DNA from 4 places in the Pantoea sp. At-9b genome. Region 2 is predicted to be linked to each of the others. Evidence: predicted binding sites of a transcription regulator. Region 2 holds the regulator's gene; each other region holds the start of a gene.
What was found. The regulator PurR, encoded in region 2, represses purine synthesis genes. The targets are predictions, from matches to a motif close to CANGCAAACGTTTGCNTG.

Region 1: PAT9B_RS20165 (NCS2 family permease) is a predicted target of PurR. The motif match lies at 2,951-2,968, and genes of this name have one in related genera.
Region 3: purE (5-(carboxyamino)imidazole ribonucleotide mutase) is a predicted target of PurR. The motif match lies at 3,296-3,313, and genes of this name have one in related genera.
Region 4: tusA (sulfurtransferase TusA) is a predicted target of PurR. The motif match lies at 1,513-1,530, and genes of this name have one in related genera.

What each region holds. Positions count from the first base shown of each region.
Region 1 covers NC_014837.1:4,358,628-4,363,826, reverse strand. The annotation lists gene PAT9B_RS20175 (flavin reductase family protein) at 1-475, opposite strand, end outside; gene PAT9B_RS20170 (4'-phosphopantetheinyl transferase superfamily protein) at 780-1,538, shown strand; gene PAT9B_RS20165 (NCS2 family permease) at 1,571-2,884, opposite strand; gene yieH (6-phosphogluconate phosphatase) at 3,024-3,683, shown strand; gene PAT9B_RS20155 (MFS transporter) at 3,774-5,012, opposite strand; gene phoU (phosphate signaling complex protein PhoU) at 5,120-5,199, opposite strand, start outside.
Region 2 covers NC_014837.1:1,863,229-1,868,427, reverse strand. The annotation lists gene rnt (ribonuclease T) at 1-655, shown strand, start outside; gene PAT9B_RS08555 (Grx4 family monothiol glutaredoxin) at 691-1,026, opposite strand; gene PAT9B_RS08550 (C40 family peptidase) at 1,390-2,178, shown strand; gene PAT9B_RS30570 (YnhF family membrane protein) at 2,235-2,324, opposite strand; gene purR (HTH-type transcriptional repressor PurR) at 2,610-3,635, shown strand; gene punR (DNA-binding transcriptional activator PunR) at 3,632-4,543, opposite strand; gene punC (purine nucleoside transporter PunC) at 4,654-5,199, shown strand, end outside.
Region 3 covers NC_014837.1:1,139,792-1,144,990, forward strand. The annotation lists gene ybbP (putative ABC transporter permease subunit YbbP) at 1-1,583, shown strand, start outside; gene purK (5-(carboxyamino)imidazole ribonucleotide synthase) at 1,641-2,705, opposite strand; gene purE (5-(carboxyamino)imidazole ribonucleotide mutase) at 2,702-3,211, opposite strand; gene lpxH (UDP-2,3-diacylglucosamine diphosphatase) at 3,343-4,059, opposite strand; gene ppiB (peptidylprolyl isomerase B) at 4,059-4,553, opposite strand; gene cysS (cysteine--tRNA ligase) at 4,775-5,199, shown strand, end outside.
Region 4 covers NC_014837.1:307,001-312,199, forward strand. The annotation lists gene PAT9B_RS01310 (DcrB family lipoprotein) at 57-614, opposite strand; gene PAT9B_RS01315 (7-cyano-7-deazaguanine/7-aminomethyl-7-deazaguanine transporter) at 732-1,397, opposite strand; gene tusA (sulfurtransferase TusA) at 1,591-1,842, shown strand; gene PAT9B_RS01325 (zinc/cadmium/mercury/lead-transporting ATPase) at 1,860-4,124, opposite strand; gene PAT9B_RS01330 (lysoplasmalogenase) at 4,219-4,848, opposite strand; gene PAT9B_RS01335 (DUF2500 domain-containing protein) at 5,013-5,199, shown strand, end outside.

The sequences.
Region 1 (5,199 bases), 1.9 Mb from region 2:
AGACCATTGGCTCGGCAGCCTCACCGGCCAGATTGATGCCGACAATGCGCGCCAGCAGCACGCTATGGGTATGCCATTCAACCACTTTTTCCAGCTGACAATCAAAACTCACCAGGGCATCGGCCAGCACCGGCGCACCGGTGGTAATCGTCTGCCAATTCCCCGTCTGAAAACGTTCCTCGCGGCGTGATGACTGACTGAACTGCGCACACAAATCTGCATGCTGCTCACGCAGTACATTGACGGCGAAATGACCCGCCTGCAAAAAATAGGCGTGGCTGGTGGCACTTTGATTGACGCACACCAGCAGGCTCGGGGGTTCCGCCGTCAGGGAACTGACTGAGGAGGCAATCAAGCCATATTTTTCACCCGCGTGTTGCGTGGTAACCAGCGAGACACCTGAGGCCAGACGGCGCATACCATGACGAAAGTCATCCAGAGAAATCGATTCCTGGTGTGATGAAGTAACTGACATTAAAAACTCCGACATACGTGATTCTGCGATGAAGCTCGACTGAAATTTCGCGATCATAATTTTCTCATCAATCGGCTTTTTTTTACCGCTCAAATCCTACACTACATCACGCTATTCAGCATCCATTCAGGCATTTATCAGCAAACTGCTACCATGAAATAGCGGCTGACGCGGTGTCAGCGCATTGTCATGATGTTCGGCGTTATCTGAAATTCAGGTATTCCATATAATGCCGGATGCAAAGCCATGAGAAAATTCTTACAATAGACCTGATGATTATCCGACCATTTTCACGGAGCGACAGATGGCTAGTCATTTTGTTCGTTGGACAGGTAATCCGCCCCTCTCCTCTGAGACAATGCGGGTTCCACAGGATGTGATTAATAGTGCACAGCGCCTGCCCGACAAGCGCCGGGGACGCTTTCTTGCCGCACGTGAGTTGCTGGCTCAGCTCATGGTGCGCGTCTACGGTATCAATGAATTACCGCCGCTGGTGACCACCAGCAGTGGCCGCCCTTGTTTTGCCGATTCCGCCCTGCCTGATTTCAGCATTGCTTACGCCGGAAATATGGTGGGTGTACTGCTGGCCGAAGAAGGTGGCCGGGCCGGGCTGGATATGGAGATTGTTCGCGCCCATAGCCGCCAGACTCAGGATACCTTAACGCAGGATCTCTCTTCCGGTGAGAAAGCCTGGATTAATGCGCAGCAGGATTTTATGGAGGCGGTGACGCAAATCTGGACCCTGCGCCAAAGTATCCTCAAACTCACCGGAGAAGCGCAAAGTGGTATCGATTCTTTGCGGCTACACCCGGCAGCAGGTCGTCTGCGCTCCAGCGTATTTCCTGATATACAGGCGGTGTGCGATGCCGAACCGACACTGGTCTGGTCCTGCGCGCTCTCTCCCGGCACCGAGCGGCTACGACTGTGGGAAATTGATGCTCACCATCAATGGATGCCGTTGCGCGACGTGGAGATGAGTAAACCGAATATTGGGCCACGCACATTACGGCTGACCAGTTTGCCCAGCGAACGTATCACGCCGCAGGAAATGGGACATCTCTGACAAAACAGGCCGCTTATGCGGCCTGTTCGATTTTAGTGGGCATCAACAAAAACAATTTTCAGCACAAACAGCAGTGCCACCACCACCACGCACGGGCTGATTTCCCGCCAACGACCCGTGCCAAGTTTCATCACGCAATACGCGATAAAGCCCAGTGCGATACCTTCCGTGATGGAGAAACTGAAAGGCATCATCACCGCAGTGACAAACGCCGGAACCGCTTCAGTCAGGTCATCCCAATGCACGCGTGACAGCGACGCTGTCATCAATACGCCAACGTAGATTAACGCGCCCGCCGCTGCGTAGGACGGTACCATCGCTGCCAGCGGTGACAGGAACATCACCAGCAGAAACAGAATCCCGGTGATCACCGCCATCAGACCGGTGCGTCCGCCAATCGCCACGCCTGAAGAACTTTCGATATAGGCGGTGACGGAAGAGGTACCAATCAATGAACCCGCCACCGAGCTGACGCTGTCCACAAACAGCGCCTGCTTCATGCGCGGGAAGGTGCCTTTTTCATCGGTCAGGCCCGCTTTATCCGTCACACCGATCAGCGTCCCGGAGGAGTCAAACAGGTTGACCAGCATAAAGGAGAAAATCACCCCGGCCATGCCGATATTGAGCGCGCCTTTAAGATCAACTTGCCCCACCACTGAACCCACCGACGGCGGTGTCGCGAAAATGCCGGTGAACTTCACATCGCCCAACAGCAAGCCAATCGCGGTCGTCACCACAATCGACACCAGCACGGCCGCATGAATATGACGAGAAGCGAGGATCGCGATGATGAAGAAGCCGAGCGCACCCAGTAAGACGCTGTGTGAGGTCAGGTTGCCGACGGCAACCAGGGTGTCGGCATTTGACACAATAATGCCGGCATTTTTCAGCCCCATCATCGCAATAAACAGCCCGATACCGGCTGTGATGCCAACCCGCAGACTCAACGGGATATTGGCAATCATCCAGTAGCGCACACGCAGCAGCGTGAGGACTAACAGTCCCAGCGCCCCCCAAAAGATGGCCCCCATGCCGATCTGCCACGAATACCCCATCGCGCCGACCACCACAAAAGCAAAGAAAGCATTCAGTCCCATGGCGGGTGCTAACGCTACCGGCAGATTCGCCACCAGTCCCATCAGAATGCTGCCGAACGCCGCGATCAGACAGGTGGTGACAAACACCGCCTGGGTGTTCATGCCAGCAGCACCCAGAATCTGTGGGTTAACGAAAACGATGTAAACCATCGTCAGAAAGGTGGTGAAACCGGCGATCACTTCCGTGCGCACGGTGGTGCCGTGTTCCTGCAACTTAAAGACGCGTTGCAACAGACCCTGCTTGTTCATAGCTTATTCCGCTGAAAAATTTAACGCGCGTATCCTATAGATTTTAGCGGGTCAGCACACTGATTTTTCGCAAGCGTTTGCTCGGTGCGCGCAGTGCGTTAGAGTGACAGCTTCTTGTTTAGCAAAAGGATGATGTCCGATGTCAGTTGAATGTGTTTTTTTTGATTGTGACGGCACGCTGGTCGACAGTGAGGTGATTTGTACACAATCCTACGTCAACACCTTTGCCCGCTACGGAATTGAGCTCTCTCTTCAGGAGATGTTTGAAAAATACAAAGGGGTAAAACTGTACGACATCATCCGCGATGTTTCCGCAGAACATCAGACTGAATTGCCGATGGATGAGGTGGAAACCGCCTATCGCGCAGAAGTGGCACGTCTGTTCGATTTAGAACTGCAACCGATCGCCGGAGCGAAAGCACTGGTGGAACAGGTCAAAGTACCGATGTGCGTCGTCTCGAATGGTACGGTGAAGAAGATGCAGCATTCTCTGGGGCTGACCGGCATGTTGCCCTTGTTTGCCGCGCATCTTTACAGCGGTTATGACATCAATCACTGGAAACCGGACCCGGAACTGATGTACCACGCTGCGGAACAAATGCAGGTGCCCATTGAGAAGTGCATCCTGGTGGATGACTCCGAGGCCGGTGCCCGCGCAGGTATTGCTGCCGGCATCCCGGTGTTTTATTACTGCGCCGATGCCCACAACCCAGAGCTGGATCACCCGCTGGTGACCCGATTTGATGACATGGCGCAGCTACCCGACCTGTGGCGCGCGCGCGGTTGGTCGTTGGTGTAACTACCCACACGGTCCCGTAGCGGCGCGATTCATCGCGCGGGGTTTTCACGCAGCACGCAAGATCTTGCGCGATAAATCGCGCCGCTACGTTCAGCCAATCGCGCCGAGTGAATCCTCATTACCCTGTTTCTTCGGCAGTAAAAACAGCGTGGCGACAATATCCAGCAAATAAATCAGCGCCAGCAGGGTAATCGCCGCCGCAAAGGAAATTTTGGTCGCCAGTAAACCAATGACCAGCGGGCCAAAGCCACCCACGCCGCGTCCGAGGTTAAACAATACGTTCTGCGCGGTAGCGCGTGCCTGGGTTGGGAAGGTGTCGGAAATCAGCGCGCCATAGCCACCAATCATGCCATTTACAAACATCCCCATCAGCGCACCGGTAAATAACATCACGGTGGGATCGCGCAGTTGAGCGTAAATCACCACCATGACGACCGCACCGAATTGATATAACAGGAAGATTTTCCAGCGTGCGAAGCGATCCGCCAGCACACCAAACAGCCAGATGCCGAACGTCATGCCCACCACGGTAACGGCAGTCCACAGGCCAGATTTGGTCAGGCTGAAACCGAAGCTGGAGGAGAGATAACTCGGCATCCAGATCATCAGGCCGTAGTAACCAAAGTTCTGCACCGAACAAAGAATGAAGATGCCGAGGCTGGCTTTGCTGGTCGCGCGATCGCTAAACAGCAGCCGAATACGCGCCGCAAACGACAACTGCGGCGTGGTCGCCACATGGTGGGTAAACCCTTCCGGCTCGCCCATGCTGCGACGAATCACAAACGACACCAGCGCAGGCAGCAGCCCCACCAGAAACATCCCACGCCAGCCAATCACGCTCAGCAACGGCGGGGTGATAAAGGCCGCCAGCAGCACCCCAAGTTGCCAGCCAATACCGACCCACGCCGACGCGCGATTGCGCTTCTCCTGCGGCCAGGCTTCGGCTATCAGCGCCATGCCGATACCAAACTCGCCCCCCAGCCCCATCCCGGCAAGGGTGCGATACGCCAGCAGATCCCAATATCCCTGCGCCACCGCGCACAAGCCAGTGAAAATCGAGAACATCAGAATGGTGACGGTGAGAATACGGATACGGCCAAAGCGGTCACTCAGGTGACCAAAAACAATGCCACCAACCACCGCACCGATCAGCGTCCAGGTCACCAGCGAACCGGCCTGGGAGGGGTCAAGTGCCAGTGAGACGCTAATTGCCGGTAACATAAAACCAAGGATCAGCAGATCGAAGCCATCCATCGCATAGCCACTGACGGCGGCCAGCATCGCTTTTGCCGGGGTTACGCTCTGTTTCTTGTGTGGGGAGAGGGACATGCAGCAGCACCTTGCAGTAAAAAGTGCGCCAAGTATAAAGAGCGGAAAGGCTTGAGACCAATCAGAAATGGAGATGGCTGCGGGTTTTACCCGCAGCCATCTGGCTATCAGGAAGGTTTGTTGCTGCCATCGTCGCCAGACAACAGCTCATCCAGCTTGTCGCCGCCAACGTGACGGAAATCCTGCC
Region 2 (5,199 bases):
CGCCTTAAACGCTCTCCATCAACGCTTTCGCGGCTTTTATCCCGTGGTGATCGACGTCGAAACGGCCGGTTTTAATGCCAAAACCGACGCCCTGTTAGAAATCGCGGCCACCACCTTGAAGATGGATGATGACGGCTGGCTGCACTGCGATGAAACGCTGCATTTCCACGTTGAACCTTTTGAAGGCGCGATTCTTAACCCGGAAGCACTGGCGTTTACCGGGATTGATCCCAGCAACCCGCTGCGTGGCGCGGTGAGCGAGTATGATGCATTGCATGCCATTTTTAAGATGGTGCGCAAAGGGATGAAAGACAGCCATTGCAACCGTGCGATTATCGTGGCGCACAATGCGACCTTCGATCATAACTTCCTGATGGCCGCAGCAGAACGTGTGGGTCTGAAGCGCAATCCGTTCCATCCGTTCGCTACTTTCGATACCGCCGCATTGAGTGGGCTGGTGTTAGGTCAGACAGTGTTGGCAAAAGCCTGTAAGGCGGCAGGGATGGATTTTGATAGCACTCAAGCGCATTCTGCCCTGTACGATACCGAACAAACCGCCATTCTGTTCTGCGAACTGGTGAACCGCTGGAAGCGTCTGGGAGGCTGGCCACTGGCGTACAGCGACGACCTGTCGGAAGAAGACGCCGCCGAGTGACCAAAAGAAAGGCCGACAATTGTCGGCCTTCGCTTTTATTCTGCTTCTTTATACTTCTCAGCAGTTTCTTTAATCAGCGGCTGAAGTTCACCACGCTGGAACATCTCTACAATGATGTCGCAACCACCGACCAGCTCGCCATCAACCCACAGCTGCGGGAAAGTCGGCCAGTTGGCGAATTTTGGTAACTCAGCACGGATGTCCGGGTTTTGCAGGATGTCGACATACGCGAAGCGCTCACCACAGGCAGACAGAGCCTGTACCGCTTGTGCAGAGAAACCGCAGCTTGGCAGTTTCGGCGAACCTTTCATGTACAGCAGGATCGGGTTTTCTGCGATCTGGCGCTGGATTTTCTCAACAGTACTCATTATTGCCTTCCTTAATTCCTCACTTCGTGTTTGTTTATTGTAGCGACTTCACCCCCGCACTGAAAACGGGATTTTGCGGTCCGGGCACATCAATCGCCATGTTTGTTAAGTTCCAGTGCCATAAATAACATTTTCATATCATGAATAAGCATGAACCGATTAATAATTAGCAATATTTCTGCTGGGTTAACCAGCTGAAATCGCTCATTTTTGCCCCATATCAACTCTGCTAACAGATTAATGGAAAAATGCCTTACCTTTTGGAAAAAAACTGGATTAGAATCATCTCGGCGCTGATCATTGATCAGATTTTTCTAACATAGCCGCAGGCTGTTTTCTTCAGACTGCTTAACCTGTAACCGGACTATGCGTTTACTCATTACGCTTTTTATGCTGGCTTTCGCCCAACTGTTTTTTAATGTGGCTTCTGCGTCACCGCATGCGCCCATCAATGCCAGTTTGCATAACGCAGAGAAGAAAAGTGCGCGTGAAGATGAGCGTCGCAAACGACGTCCGGTAAAAACCAGCACGAAGAAATCCCGTCTTGCCACCAGTGTTCAGAAGCTAAAACTGAAAAAACAGCCGAAAACGGAAACGGCGCTGCACAAAACCACCCGCAGCAAAAAATCTCTGCTGAAGTCACCGTCTAAAAAATATGGCCACCAGCGCACCGCCAAAAGAGCGGAGAAGCAGGATGATGGCGGCGATCTGACCACCATCAAGATGAGCAACTCCCACCGTCAGCGCTATCAGAAAGCCCGTGAAACCGCCATGAACAAACTGATGGGGCAGATTGGCAAGCCTTATCAATGGGGTGGCACCTCACCGCATACCGGTTTCGATTGCAGTGGCCTGGTGTGGTACGCCTACAAGGATCTGGTCAAATACAAATTCCCCCGCACCGCCAACGAAATGTACCATCTGCGCGATGCGGCACCGATTAAGCGCGATATGCTGGAGAAAGGCGATTTGGTGTTCTTCCGCATCAATCATCGCGGCACCGCTGATCATGTGGGTGTTTATCTCGGCAATGGCAAATTTATCCAGTCACCGCGTACCGGTAAAGACATTCAGATCAGTGCGTTGGGTGAGGACTACTGGTTGAAACATTATGTTGGCGCTCGCCGGATGATGACGCCCAAAACCATCCGCTAACCCGCCGCCCGCGAGCAGAAAAAGCCGGACTGATTTTTCAGATCCGGCTTTTTTTATTAATGAAGGATCGCGGTGAAGCTGAACACGATAATCATTAACAGCGCGCCCACAGTGGTAAACAGCGCCAGTTTCAGGTCGGTACTCATCACAACTCCTTAGTCACATTAATTGAAGGGTTATCGTAATTTTGTCACAGCCCCCGGCAAAAATCTCGTCTTATCCGCGCCAGCTTGCTAGAATCGCCGCCTTTCGTTGCGCAACAGATTTTGCGCACGCTGTGTTTGCGGCAAGTTAAAGTGTTATTGACTGAGTGTTAAGGTCTTTTTCTTCGCCATTTGCCCCGAAAATCGGGGCGTAAAACCATTAGCAGACGCAAACGTTTAACAATATACTTATCAGTTAGTTGCGATAAGCCCGGGAGTACCATTTTCATGGCAACAATTAAAGATGTGGCGAAACGCGCCGGTGTCTCCACCACCACGGTTTCGCATGTCATCAACAAGACGCGTTTTGTCGCGGAAGAGACGCGTAACGCCGTATGGGAAGCGATCAAAGAGCTGCATTACTCGCCCAGCGCCGTGGCGCGCAGCCTGAAAGTCAACCACACCAAAACGCTGGGACTGCTGGCGACCTCCAGCGAAGCCCCCTATTTCGCCGAGATTATCGAAGCAGTGGAGAACCATTGTTTCGACCGTGGCTACACGCTGATCCTTGGCAACGCGCATAACGATCTGCAAAAACAGCGCGCTTATCTGTCGATGATGGCGCAGAAACGCGTCGATGGCCTGCTGGTCATGTGTTCTGAGTACCCTGATGACCTGCTGACCATGCTGGAAGAGAACCGCAACATCCCGATGGTGGTGATGGACTGGGGCGCATCGCGCGGCGACTTCACTGATACGGTGCAGGATAATGCCTTCCAGGGCGGCTATCTTGCGGGTCGTTATCTGATCGAACGTGGTCATCGCGACATTGGTGCCATCCCCGGGCAAATGGAACGTAACACCGGCGGTGGCCGCCATGCGGGTTTCATGCAAGCGCTGAATGAAGCGGGTATCAACGTTCGGCCGGATTGGATCGTGCAGGGCGACTTCGAACCGGAGTCCGGTTATCAGGCGATGCAGCAGATCCTCAATCAGAAGCAACGTCCGACTGCCGTGTTCTGCGGCGGCGATATCATGGCGATGGGCGCGATTTGCGCTGCGGATGAGATGGGTCTGCGCGTGCCGCAGGATATTTCCGTGATCGGCTATGACAATGTGCGCAACGCGCGTTATTTCACTCCGGCGCTGACGACCGTGCACCAGCCTAAAGCTCAACTGGGTGAAAAAGCCCTGGAGATGTTGCTGGATCGCATCACCAGTAAGCGTGAAGAACCCCAGACCATTGAGGTTCAGCCCACGCTGATTGAACGCCGTTCCGTCGCTGACGGCCCGTTCCGCGATTATCGTCGCTAAGCCTCCGTTTCGCTCAGCCATTCCTGGTTGAGCGTTTCGGCATCACCGAGATAGCTCAGCAACCAGCCTAATGCCGGTGAGTTGCGTTGTTCCGACCAACTGACACAACACGGGCTATCCGGGAATGGCGTGGGTAACGCTAATTCGGTCAGTGCACCGCTATCCAGCAACGGTCGGGCTAAATGGCCCGGCACCATGCCGACGCAGAGTCCGGCAAGCAGGCAGTCAAGGCCGGTTTCCCATTCCGGCACCACCAGCCGACGCTGATTATCCAGCGTCCATGTCATACGTCGCGGCAACGCCCGCGAGGTGTCTTCCAACACCAGCGAAGGCCAGGCGCGCAGCGTTTCGTCGTCCAGCCGTGCGCTTTGCGCCAGCGGATGTTCGGGGCTAACCACACAGCGCCAGTTCAAGGCCCCCATATCCTGAAACGAGAAACGTCCACCGACCGGGATCGCTTGGGTCGCACCAATTGCCACATCAACCCGCCCGTCCGCCAGCGCATCCCAGACGCCATTGAACACCTCATAGCTGATAATCAGCTCCATGTCGGGAAAGTGACGGTAGAAATCCCTGACCAGTTGCCGGGTACGCTGCGGCTTCACAATACAATCTACCGCGATACTGAGCTGCCCACGCCAGCCGTTCGCCAGTTGCTGACACTGTCGCCGCGTCGCCAGCATTTTTTTGATAACACTGCGCCCCTCACGGACAAAATGCTCCCCTGCCGCCGTCAATACCACTTCCCGATGCTGACGTTCAAACAGCGGCACGGCCAGCCAGGTTTCGAGCTGACGTACCGTATAGCTGATGGCAGAAGGCACCCGATGCAGCTCCTGCGCCGCTGCACTGAAACTGCCGGTGCGCGCCACCGCATCTACCACTTCAAGCGCGTATTCAGACCACATTTTTCTGCCTGCAAATTTTTTGATAGCAACGCGCAAATATTAGCGTTTCACAAAGCCCGGCGCACGCTTTTACACTCCTCCGCGTTCAACCTGTCTAAAGAGAATTACCAATGTTGTCATCAAAAGGATTTCTGCCTTACCTTGCTTTACTCAGCATGCTGGGCTTTCTTGCTACGGATATGTACCTGCCGGCATTCGGTGCGATGCAGCAGGATTTTGCCACCGCACCGGGTACCATCAGTGCCAGCCTGAGCCTGTTCCTTGGTGGGTTTGCCTGTGCACAGGTGTTCTGGGGACCGCTGTCTGACCGCTTCGGTCGTAAACCGATTCTGCTGGCGGGATTAGTGATCTTTGCCCTTGGCTGTCTCGGCATGTTGTGGGTGACTGACGTTCGTTTGATGCTGGCGCTGCGTTTTGTGCAGGCAGTCGGCGTCTGCGCGGCGGCCGTGAGCTGGCAGGCGTTGGTGGTCGATCGTTATCCCCAAACTCAGGCCAACAAAGTTTTTGCCACCATTATGCCGCTGGTTGCCTTGTCACCGGCGCTCGCCCCGTTACTCGGAGCCTGGCTGATGGGGCATTTTCACTGGCGCAGCATCTTCCTGCTGCTGACCATCGTCACCCTGGTCTTGCTGATCGGCACTCTGCGCCTGACCAAT
Region 3 (5,199 bases), 720 kb from region 2:
CCCTGGGGGCAACGCGCAAGGTACTGCAACGGTTAATCATCGGCCAGTGGCTGGCAGTGCTGCTGTTGGCGGCGGTGGCGGGTAGCGTGCTGGGGCAGGGGATAGAAATCATCCTGCTGGCGATGCTGAAACCGGTGCTGCCTGCGGCGCTTCCGGCAGCCAGCTTCTGGCCGTGGCTGTGGTCATTGGGGGCGATGTTCGTTATCTCGCTACTGGTGGGGCTGCGTCCTTACCGCTTATTGCTGGCAACACAGCCGTTGCGCGTGCTGCGTCGTGATGCGGTAGCGGACGTCTGGCCGTTACGCATCTATCTGCCGGTGATGGCGCTGGTGGTGATTGGCCTGCTGGCGCTGCTGATGGGTGGCAGCAAAATGCTGTGGGCGCTGCTGGCAGGCGTAGTGATGCTGGCGTTGTTGCTGGCATTACTGGGCTGGGGCACCTTGCTGTTGTTGCGCCGCCTGGTGGTGCGCAACCTGGCGATGCGGCTGGCGATTAATCGTCTGCTACGGCAACCGGCGATGACGCTCAGCCAGCTGGCGGCGTTTTCACTCTCCTTTATGTTGCTGGCGTTGCTGCTGGTGATGCGCGGTGATCTGCTCGATCGCTGGCAACAACAATTGCCACCGGATAGCCCCAACTATTTTCTGCTGAATATGACGCAGGAACAGGTGCCGCAGGTCCGTGATTTCCTGCAATCACACCAGATCAAGGCGGAGACGTTCTATCCGATTATCCGCGCCCGTCTGACGCAGCTCAACGGTAAGGATGCCGATCCGAATATGGATAACGCATTGAATCGAGAGCTGAATTTGACATGGCAGACTGAGCGGCCGGATCACAACCCGCTGGTGGCGGGGAGCTGGCCGCCGCGTGCCGGGGAAGTCTCGATGGAGACGGAGCTGGCAGATCGTCTGGGGGTGAAGCTGGGGGATACCTTAACCTTCAGCGGCGATACCCAGCAGTTCAGCGCCAAAATTACCAGCCTGCGTAAAGTGGACTGGGAAAGCCTGCGGCCCAACTTCTTCTTTATCTTCCCGCCGGGGGCGCTGGATGACCAACCGCAAACCTGGCTGACCAGTTTCCGTATGGGGAGTAACCCGACGTTGCTGGCGCAGCTGAACCGGGCATTCCCCACCCTGAGTTTGCTGGATATCGGCAGCATGATGCGCCAGATCGGTCAGGTGCTGGCACAGGTCAGCCAGGCGCTGGAGATTATGGTGATACTGGTGACGATTTGTGGCGTATTGCTGCTGCTGGCACAAATCCAGGTCGGGATGCGGCAACGGCGTCAGGAGCTGGTGGTGTATCGCACGCTGGGTGCCAGCAAACGGCTGCTGCGCGGCACCCTGTGGTGTGAGTTTGCTTTGCTGGGCGTGGTGTCCGGGATTGCGGCGGCGCTGGGTGCAGAAGCGGCGCTATGGGGGTTACAACGGAAGATCTTTGATTTCCCTTGGCAGCCGGACTGGAGCCTGTGGCTGGCGCTGCCAATCACCGGGGCGGTGCTACTGTCGTTGTGCGGCGGCTGGCTGGGCGTGCGTTTGCTGAAAGGTAAAGCGTTGTTCAGGCGGTTTGAAGCGGCGTGACAGGCTTCTCTGGAACCCTCTCCCGCTTGCGGGAGAGGGTTAGGGTGAGGGAGCGTTTTACAGCTTCTCAACGGCCCAGGCGATACCGCTCGCATATTCCGGCGGCAGCAGCGGCACCAGCGCATTCAACGCGGCGGCCAGACGAGCCTGGTCGCTATCGGTCAGATTGAGGTGGCCGACTTTACGTCCCGGGCGTACCTCTTTCTCGTACCAATGCAGATGCACCAGTGGCTGATGCAGCCATGCCAGATTCACATCCGTACCGATCAGGTTAACCATGACTGACGGCGCATACACCACCGGTTGCGGCAGCGGTAAACCCAGTACGGCACGCAGATGCAGCTCGAACTGGCTGATGGAGGCACCATTTTGCGTCCAGTGTCCGCTGTTATGGACACGCGGTGCCAGTTCGTTGATCAGCAGGCCCTGCGGCGTAACAAAGCACTCCATCGCCATCACACCGACATAGTTCAGCTCATGCATGATCGCGCTGAGCATCGCTTCGGCCTGCTGCTGCTGGGCCGCATCAGCCTGCGGGAATGCGACGCTGGTGCGCAGGATACCTTCCTGATGCAGGTTATGGGTCAGCGGATAGAAAACCGTGCTGCCATCCTGACCACGCGCACCCACCAACGACACTTCACCGCTGAAGTTGATGCCCTGTTCAACGATGCACTCGCCGTAGCACTCATCCGGCAGGGTGTCGGTTTCATTGGCGCGCAGACGCCACTGACCGCGCCCGTCATAACCACCAGTGCGGCGTTTGACGATGGCCAGTTCGCCGAGCGAGCTGAACACCTGCGGCCATTCGCTTTTCTCTGCCAGCAATTGCCACGGGGCGGTAGCGAGGTTCAGCTGATCGAGCAGCTGTTTTTGCGTCAGGCGATCGGCCAGACGCGGGAAAATGTCGCGATTCACAAAAGCCGGATGGCTCGCCAGCTCACGCGTCAGCGCGGTTTCTGGCCAGCGCTCAATCTCTGCGGTGATCACGCTTTGCGCGATTGGCAGCGCAGAAGGTTCGGCATCCAGCCCGACCGGATAGACAGCGATGCCCAGCGGTTCACCCGCCTGGCGCAGCATACGGCCTAACTGACCATTTCCCAGTACGCAAACCGGCTTCATGCATCCCCCCGCGGGTCCGGGTTGTTCAGTACTTCGTCGGTCTGGGTCTGACGCCAGTTCGCCAGGCGAGTTGCCAGCGCGCTGTCGTGAATCGCCAGAATCTGTGCCGCCAGCAGGGCAGCATTGGCGGCACCGGCTTTACCGATGGCCAGTGTACCGACCGGGATACCGCGCGGCATTTGCACGATAGAGTAGAGGCTGTCGACGCCGCTCAGGGCTGCGCTTTGTACCGGTACGCCCAGTACCGGCACCAGGGTTTTGGCAGCCAGCATGCCCGGCAGATGGGCAGCACCGCCAGCACCGGCGATAATCACCTGAAAACCATTTTGCGCGGCGTTTTCGGCGAAGCTGAACAGTTTGTCCGGCGTGCGGTGAGCAGAGACCACTTCCACGTGGAAGGGGACATCCAGGCTGTTAAGAATTTCCTCGGCGAACTGCATGGTAGCCCAGTCACTTTTGGAACCCATGACGATGGCGATACGAGCCGGGGCGGCGTTGGATGACATGCGGTCAACTCCTGTGAATATACAAACGAACCTGGCCGGGCGGGCAGGTGAAGAAGGGCACAGAGAATAGCATGAGATGGCAGCAAGGAAAACGGTTGCGTGGCCGGAAAACGGGCAAGATTGCCCGTTAATCAGAACGGAAATTCGATAAGCCTGACGCCAGCGGCATCAACCTGAATCATCGACCCCTGATGATGCCAGGCACCGAGCACCACGCGTTGGGCATTTTCACCCTGCAAAACAAAATCATGGATCGCCGGGCGATGGGTGTGGCCGTGGATCAGCAAGTGCACCTGTTGACGGGCCATGGCTTCTATCACCGCCTGTTGGTTCACATCCATAATACTCAGCGATTTATGCTGATTGGCCTGTTTGCTGTTGGCGCGCATTTTGGCGGCGATACGCATGCGTATCCTGAGCGGCAAGGCGAGAAATAACTTTTGTAGCCAGCGCTGATGCACTTTGGCACGAAAGCGTTGGTAGCCTTCATCGTCGGTGCACAGGGTGTCACCATGCATAATCAGCAGGCGCTTGCCGTACAGGGTTAACACCTGTTCCTCCGGCAGCAGCGTCATGCCGCTGGCACGCGCAAAGCGCTGGCCGAGCAGAAAATCGCGATTACCGTGGATAAAGAATGTCGGCACCGGCAGGGCCTTGAGCGCGTCAGCGATTTGCTGATGCAAGGGGTTGGGATCGTCATCGCCAATCCAGGCTTCGAACAGATCGCCAAGGATATAAAGCGCATCGCATTGATGCGCTTCCCGCTGCAAAAAATGCAGAAAACCGGCAGTGATTGCCGGTTCTTCTTCGCACAGATGAAGATCTGCGATAAACAGCGTGCGCGACATTACTCGCTAACGGTCACTTTCTGGATGATCACGTCATCTTTCGGCACGTCCTGGTGCATGCCGCTGCGGCCGGTGGCGACGGCTTTGATTTTGTCGACCACGTCCATGCCTTCAACCACTTCAGCGAACACGCAGTAACCCCAGCCTTGCAGGCTTTCGTCACGGAAGTTCAGGAAGTCGTTGTCTGCTACGTTGATGAAGAACTGAGCGGTAGCAGAGTGCGGAGCCTGAGTACGTGCCATCGCCAGGGTGCCACGGGTGTTTTTCAGGCCGTTGTTGGCTTCGTTACGGATGTCTTCTTTGGTGGCTTTCTGCTTCATGCCCGGCTCAAAGCCGCCGCCCTGAATCATAAAGCCGTTGATCACACGGTGGAAAATGGTGTTGTCGTAGAAACCTTCACGACAGTAATCCAGGAAGTTCTTTACGGTAGCCGGCGCTTTGTCATCGAAGGTTTTAATTACGATATCGCCGTGGTTCGTCTGGAAGGTGACCATCATTCTCGTCCTGTAAAGGTTGTCGTCGGTGTCAATTGCCGCGCCTGCCTCAGAGCAGCGGGCCATTTTTGTAGACGCATCTTATATCACAAATTGTGATGACGCGTCAGCAAGGCAGCGACAGTTGCTATGCTGGCGTCGCGCTGAAGAAAAAAATACGGCACAATACGCAGCTAGCCTGGAAAGGCCTTTCCCGCACACGTTAAATACGGAACCGTTCAATGCTAAAGATTTATAACACCCTGACGCGACAGAAAGAGGAATTCAAACCCATTCATGCTGGTGAAATCGGCATGTACGTGTGCGGCATCACGGTGTACGACCTCTGTCATATCGGCCATGGACGTACCTTTGTGGCGTTTGACGTGGTAGCGCGCTACCTGCGCTATGTCGGTTATAAGCTGAAGTATGTACGTAACATCACCGATATTGATGACAAAATCATCAAACGTGCCAACGAGAATGGCGAAAGCATCGAAACCCTGACCAACCGTATGATCGGTGAAATGCACAAAGATTTCGCGGCGCTGGGTATTCTGCCGCCCGATCTGGAGCCGCGCGCGACACGCCATATCGACGAGATCATCGAGTTGGTTGGCCGCCTGATCGAGCGTGGTCATGCCTACGTGGCCGACAACGGCGACGT
Region 4 (5,199 bases), 1.6 Mb from region 2:
CCACCCTCTCCCGTCTTGCGGGAGAGGGCCGGGGCGAGGGCCACAGGCCGCAAAAACTATTTCAGCGTAATGCTTTTCACGATGGCATCTGCATCGCTCTGGGCCTGCTGCTGATTATCCGCTGGCAGGGTGATTTGCAGAGTCAGCAGTTTGCCGTCAACTTTCGCCAGAATCACCGAAGACCAGGAGGTCTGGTGGTTGGCAGAAATCACGGTATCCAGCTGCTGAGCCGGTTGATCGCTCAGCGTTACCGCTTTGTTCGATACCACCTGCAACTGCGGGTCGCGGTTGCGTTGCTGCTGTTCCAGACGCTGTGACAGCGCATCCAGCGCTTCATTGGTCGGGTCACCGGCAATCACGATAATTGCGCGCGCGCCGGTCTGATCGGCATAGACATGCATATTGGCGGATTCGGTACCAAGCTTACCGCTCTTATCCGCCATGCCCGCAGGCAGGGTGAAGCTCAGTTTTCCGTCCAGCAGACTTACCGTCTGGGTTGACTGGCTGGCAGCGCTGCCGTTGTCAGCCGTTGCCGCGTCATCCTTTTTCTGGTCACAGGCCGCGAGGCCAAGCACCAGCAGGCCAATGCCCGCATATTTCACTAAGTTACGCATTCTTTTCCCTATAACAAGATTCCAGTCCGCGATTATCAAATCGGAATCGGCGGTCAAAAGCAACCGCCGGTTTGTCAGGAAATCTTAGCGTGGGTGCAACGCGGGCACTACGTAGAATTAACCGAAATTGAGCTGACGTTGGGCCGAACGCTCAGCCAGACGCTTCAGCGTCGCATTGAGCAGCACGCCATAGGCCGGCAGGAAGAAGAGCATGCAGATCATCACTTTGAAGCTGTAATCCACCAGCGCGATTTCCACCCAGTGCTGGGCCATAAACGGGTCCGGGCTTTTGTAGAAAGCGATAAAGAAGAACGCCAGGGTATCGCTGATATTGCCGAGGAACATCGCCGCAGCCGGCGCAATCCACCACTGTGGCAGGCGGCGCAGACGGTTAAACACGTGTACATCCAGAATCTGCCCTAACGCATAGGCCATAAAGCTGGCGCTGGCGATACGGGCCACGAACAGGTTCACCTGCTCCAGTGACGCCCAGCCCTGCCATTCGCCCTGATAAAACACGCAGGAAACGATGTAAGAGATAAACAACGCCGGCACCATCACCGCCAGAATAATACGACGGGCCAGCGGCGCGCCGAAAATACGCACGGTGAGATCGGTGGCGAGGAAAATAAACGGAAAGCTGAAGGCACCCCAGGTGGTGTGGAAGCCAAAAATGGCCACCGGTAGCTGCACCAGATAGTTACTGGAGGTGATCACCAGCAAATGAAACAAAGACAGCCAGAACAGCGCATGCATGCGCTGACGCGGAGAAAAAGCGATCATGTTTAGCCTTTTTAGTGTTGGGGTGAGGGAACCCAGTACCGCAGTTTTTTGCGGTGGTTAATAAAAAATCGGCGGCATCTTATCGCGTTGTGCGATTTATGCAATGGTTAATATTAACGCAATCGTTATCGCCTTGCGCGGATGATTGAGCGCGCTAGAATGAGCGCCCTCCCTTGCAAACAGACAGAGAATCATGAGCGATCCCTTTTCCGCGCCGGACCATACCCTTGATGCCCTTGGCCTGCGCTGCCCGGAGCCGGTGATGATGGTGCGTAAAACCGTGCGCCAGATGCAGGCGGGCGAAACCCTGCTGATTATTGCTGACGATCCGGCGACCACGCGTGATATCCCCGGCTTTTGCCGCTTTATGGAACATACCTTGCTGGCGCAGCAGACGGACAGTCTGCCGTATCAGTACCTGATCCAGAAAGGCGCAGATGCCTGAAGGCATCCGCGTCTTGTTTAACGTGAACGCAGCAGTCGCAGCGCGTTGGCGGTGACCAGCGCAGTAGCACCGGAATCCGCCAATACCGCCAGCCATAACCCGGTAAAGCCGAGCAGCGTGGTGGCCAGGAATAACGCCTTCAGCCCCAGCGCCAGCGCGATATTCTGGCGGATGATACGGCGGGTGCGGCGTGCCAGCGCCACGGTACGCGGCAGAATCGCCAGCCGGTTTTGCGTCAGTGCCGCATCGGCTGCTTCCAGCGCCACATCAGTGCCGCTGCCCATTGCAATGCCCAGCGTGGCTGCTTTCATCGCTGGCGCATCGTTGATGCCATCGCCAATCATCGCCAGCGATTGCTGTGCATCCAGTTCACGCACCGCGGCGACCTTAGCGGCAGGCAGCAGGCTGGCGCGATAATCAATCTGCAATTCCGCAGCAATCGCGGCGGCGGCGCGCGGGTTATCACCGGTCAGCATCAGACTGCGGATGCCGAGTTGTTGCAGTTCTGCCAGCGCGCTGGCCGCTTCGCGACGTAACTGATCCTGCAACGCCAACACGCCAAGCGGACGGGCGTCCTGTAACAGGACCACCACCGTTTTGCCACCGTTCTCAAGCTGCGCGATGGTTTGCAGCTGATCCTCCAGCAGGTTTTTCACTTCACGCGGGGCCAGCAACTGATAGTGGATGCCCGCAATCTGCGCTTCGATGCCGCTACCGGTTAGCGTGCGCTGATCACATGCCACCGGCAGGGAAAGCTGCTGCCGGGTGGCTTCTGCGACGATAGCCAGCGCCAGCGGATGGCTGGAACCCTGTTCAATCGCGGCACTGAGCGCCAGCAACCTTTCCGGCTGTGCGTCTCCAAACGCCAGCACATCGGAGACCTGCGGCTTGCCTTCGGTCAGGGTGCCGGTTTTATCGAACGCCATCATGCTGACGCGGCTGAGCCGTTCCAGTGCGGCACCGCCTTTAATCAACGCCCCCTGGCGTGCTGCGGCCGCCAAACCAGAGGTAATCGCTGCCGGGGTGGAAATCACCAGCGCACACGGGCAACCAATCAGCAGCAGCGTCAAACCTTTGTAAATCCACGGCAGCCAGTCAGCGCCCGCGATCAGCGGCGGCAGCGTCATCACCAGCAATGCCAACAGCATAATTGCCGGGGTATAGAGACGGCTGAAGCGATCGATAAAACGCTCGACCGGTGCGCGATGGCTTTCCGCTTCCTCAATCAGTTGCAGGATACGGTCGATGGCGCTGTGGCCGGGTTCAGAAATCACCTGCAACCTGACCAGACGATCGACGCTGGTGGCTCCGGCCATAACCGTCTCGCCAGGCTGGCGTGCTACCGGCACTGATTCGCCAGTTAATGCGCTTTCGTCAAAGCTGGCGGCGCTGGCAAGTAACTCGCCATCGGCAGGCAAACGGCCACCCGCCGCGACTTCAATCACATCTCCGGGACGTAACTCCGCCAGCGCCACCTGCTCACGCAGTGCGCCGCGCACGCGGGTGGCGGTATCGGGGCGCAACGCCATCAGCGCGGTCACACCGCGACGGGCGCGCGTGGCGGCATAGGCTTCCAGACGTTCGCCCAGTTGAAACAGCAGCAAAACCATCGCGGCTTCGGCATGTGCACCAATCACCAGCGCACCGCCAGCGGCGAGCGTCATCAGGGTTTCGATGCTGAAAGGGGAACCGCTGCGCAGCAGACGCCAGGCGCTGCGGGCAACCGGCAGCAGGCCGACTAAGGTGGTGATGACAAACAAGCGATCGCCCCACAGCGGGGACGTCAGGCTGAGCAGCCAGCTGGCAAGCATCAACAGTGCCAGCAGCAGCAAACCGGCGTTTTCCCGCAAGCGAGCGGGCTGGGTTTGCACATCGGCGGCGATCAGGCTGAAACCGGCGCTTTTGACCGCCTGTTCAATCGCCGGACGGATATCGTTTTCGGCATCGACCACCAATTTCTCACTGGCGAAGATGACACGGGCGTTGCGTACCTGTGGCAGTTTTTGTACGGCGGTTTCGATTTTGCGTGCACAGCTCGGGCAATCCATCCCGGCAATTTGCCAGCGGAATTGATGGGCGCTGGGGCCGGGCCTGTCGCTCTCTTCGTCGGTGTCGCCACCGCCGGGACTGCCGTTATCGCAGCAGCTACAGTTGCTGTCTGGCGTCACCGGCTGTGCGGCGGAAATCTGTAGCGTCACCGGGCGTGCACGGCTGATGCCGCAAAGCGGCTGCGGTTTGTTATGGCTTTTGCCACAACGGCAGGCGTGGGTATGTTGATGCATGTAACCTCCGGATTCAGGGACGGACGAAGGTCCGTACCCTGATGCTACACTCTGGAGTGCACTCCAGAGTCAAGCGCGGAAGATGACTTTTTCTTCAATTGAGCCACAAAGAGCGCACGATCATAAAATGACCGGCAAAGTAGCAGGCCGCAACGATGGCGCTATCGGCGCGGAAACGACGGCGATAGTGGGTGATAAACCAGACGATATTTGCCAGCAGCAGCAGCCCGGCACCGACCAGCAGCGAGAAGCTGTAATCCGTCGGACGGAAGAAGTAGTTTTCAGCCGCCATCCAGGTCATCACCAGCGTCATGCCGATAAAGGTACACACCGGCCAGCGTAACTCTTCCAGCTTGGTCCAGATGATGCCAATCAATATCACGCCGATGATCAATAGCGTGAGCGGCACCGGCCAGAAGAAGCTGACCGTCATGTGTGCGGCAAAGCTGATGGTGTAGAGCAGATGCGAGAGAAAGAAAGCACCCAGCGCATACAGCATCTGCTGGCGTGGCAGCAGCGTCAACGCATCGCCAACCAGTGTGGCAACCAGGCCTGCGAGAATCAGGTAATCGGTGGGGTTAAAGGTAGGCGCTTGCCAGGCCCAGGCCACCAGCAGCAACAGGGTGACGGGTTTAAATAACCAACGCTGCCACTGCGGGCCGCGGTAAGTTGCATCGACATAGAGCCAACCGGAAAAAAGTACGGCAAGGAAAGACCAAAGCATGTTTTCTCCCTTTTCTGGACGTGATGTCCGCCAGTCTGATGAATTTTCCCAAAAACGCGATCCCAGTGTAAGTTACCGGCGGTGAATGTGACAATCGGGCAACTCTGGTTGTATGCTTGGCCCTCTTAACCTTTCCGACATTAACGCAAAGCACGAGAGAAAACATGAGCAAACCACCGCTACTCTTTTTTATCGTACTGGCGATTATTGCTGTTTTGGCGACCCGTCAGTTTATCAAGCAACGCCGTGAAACGGCGGTGAACGATGCCTCCCCGATCCAAACCCTGAGCGTCGAAATCAAAACCAAGCGAGAATATCCGTCACCCAATCGCCGTTCGCGCCAGCGTGAAG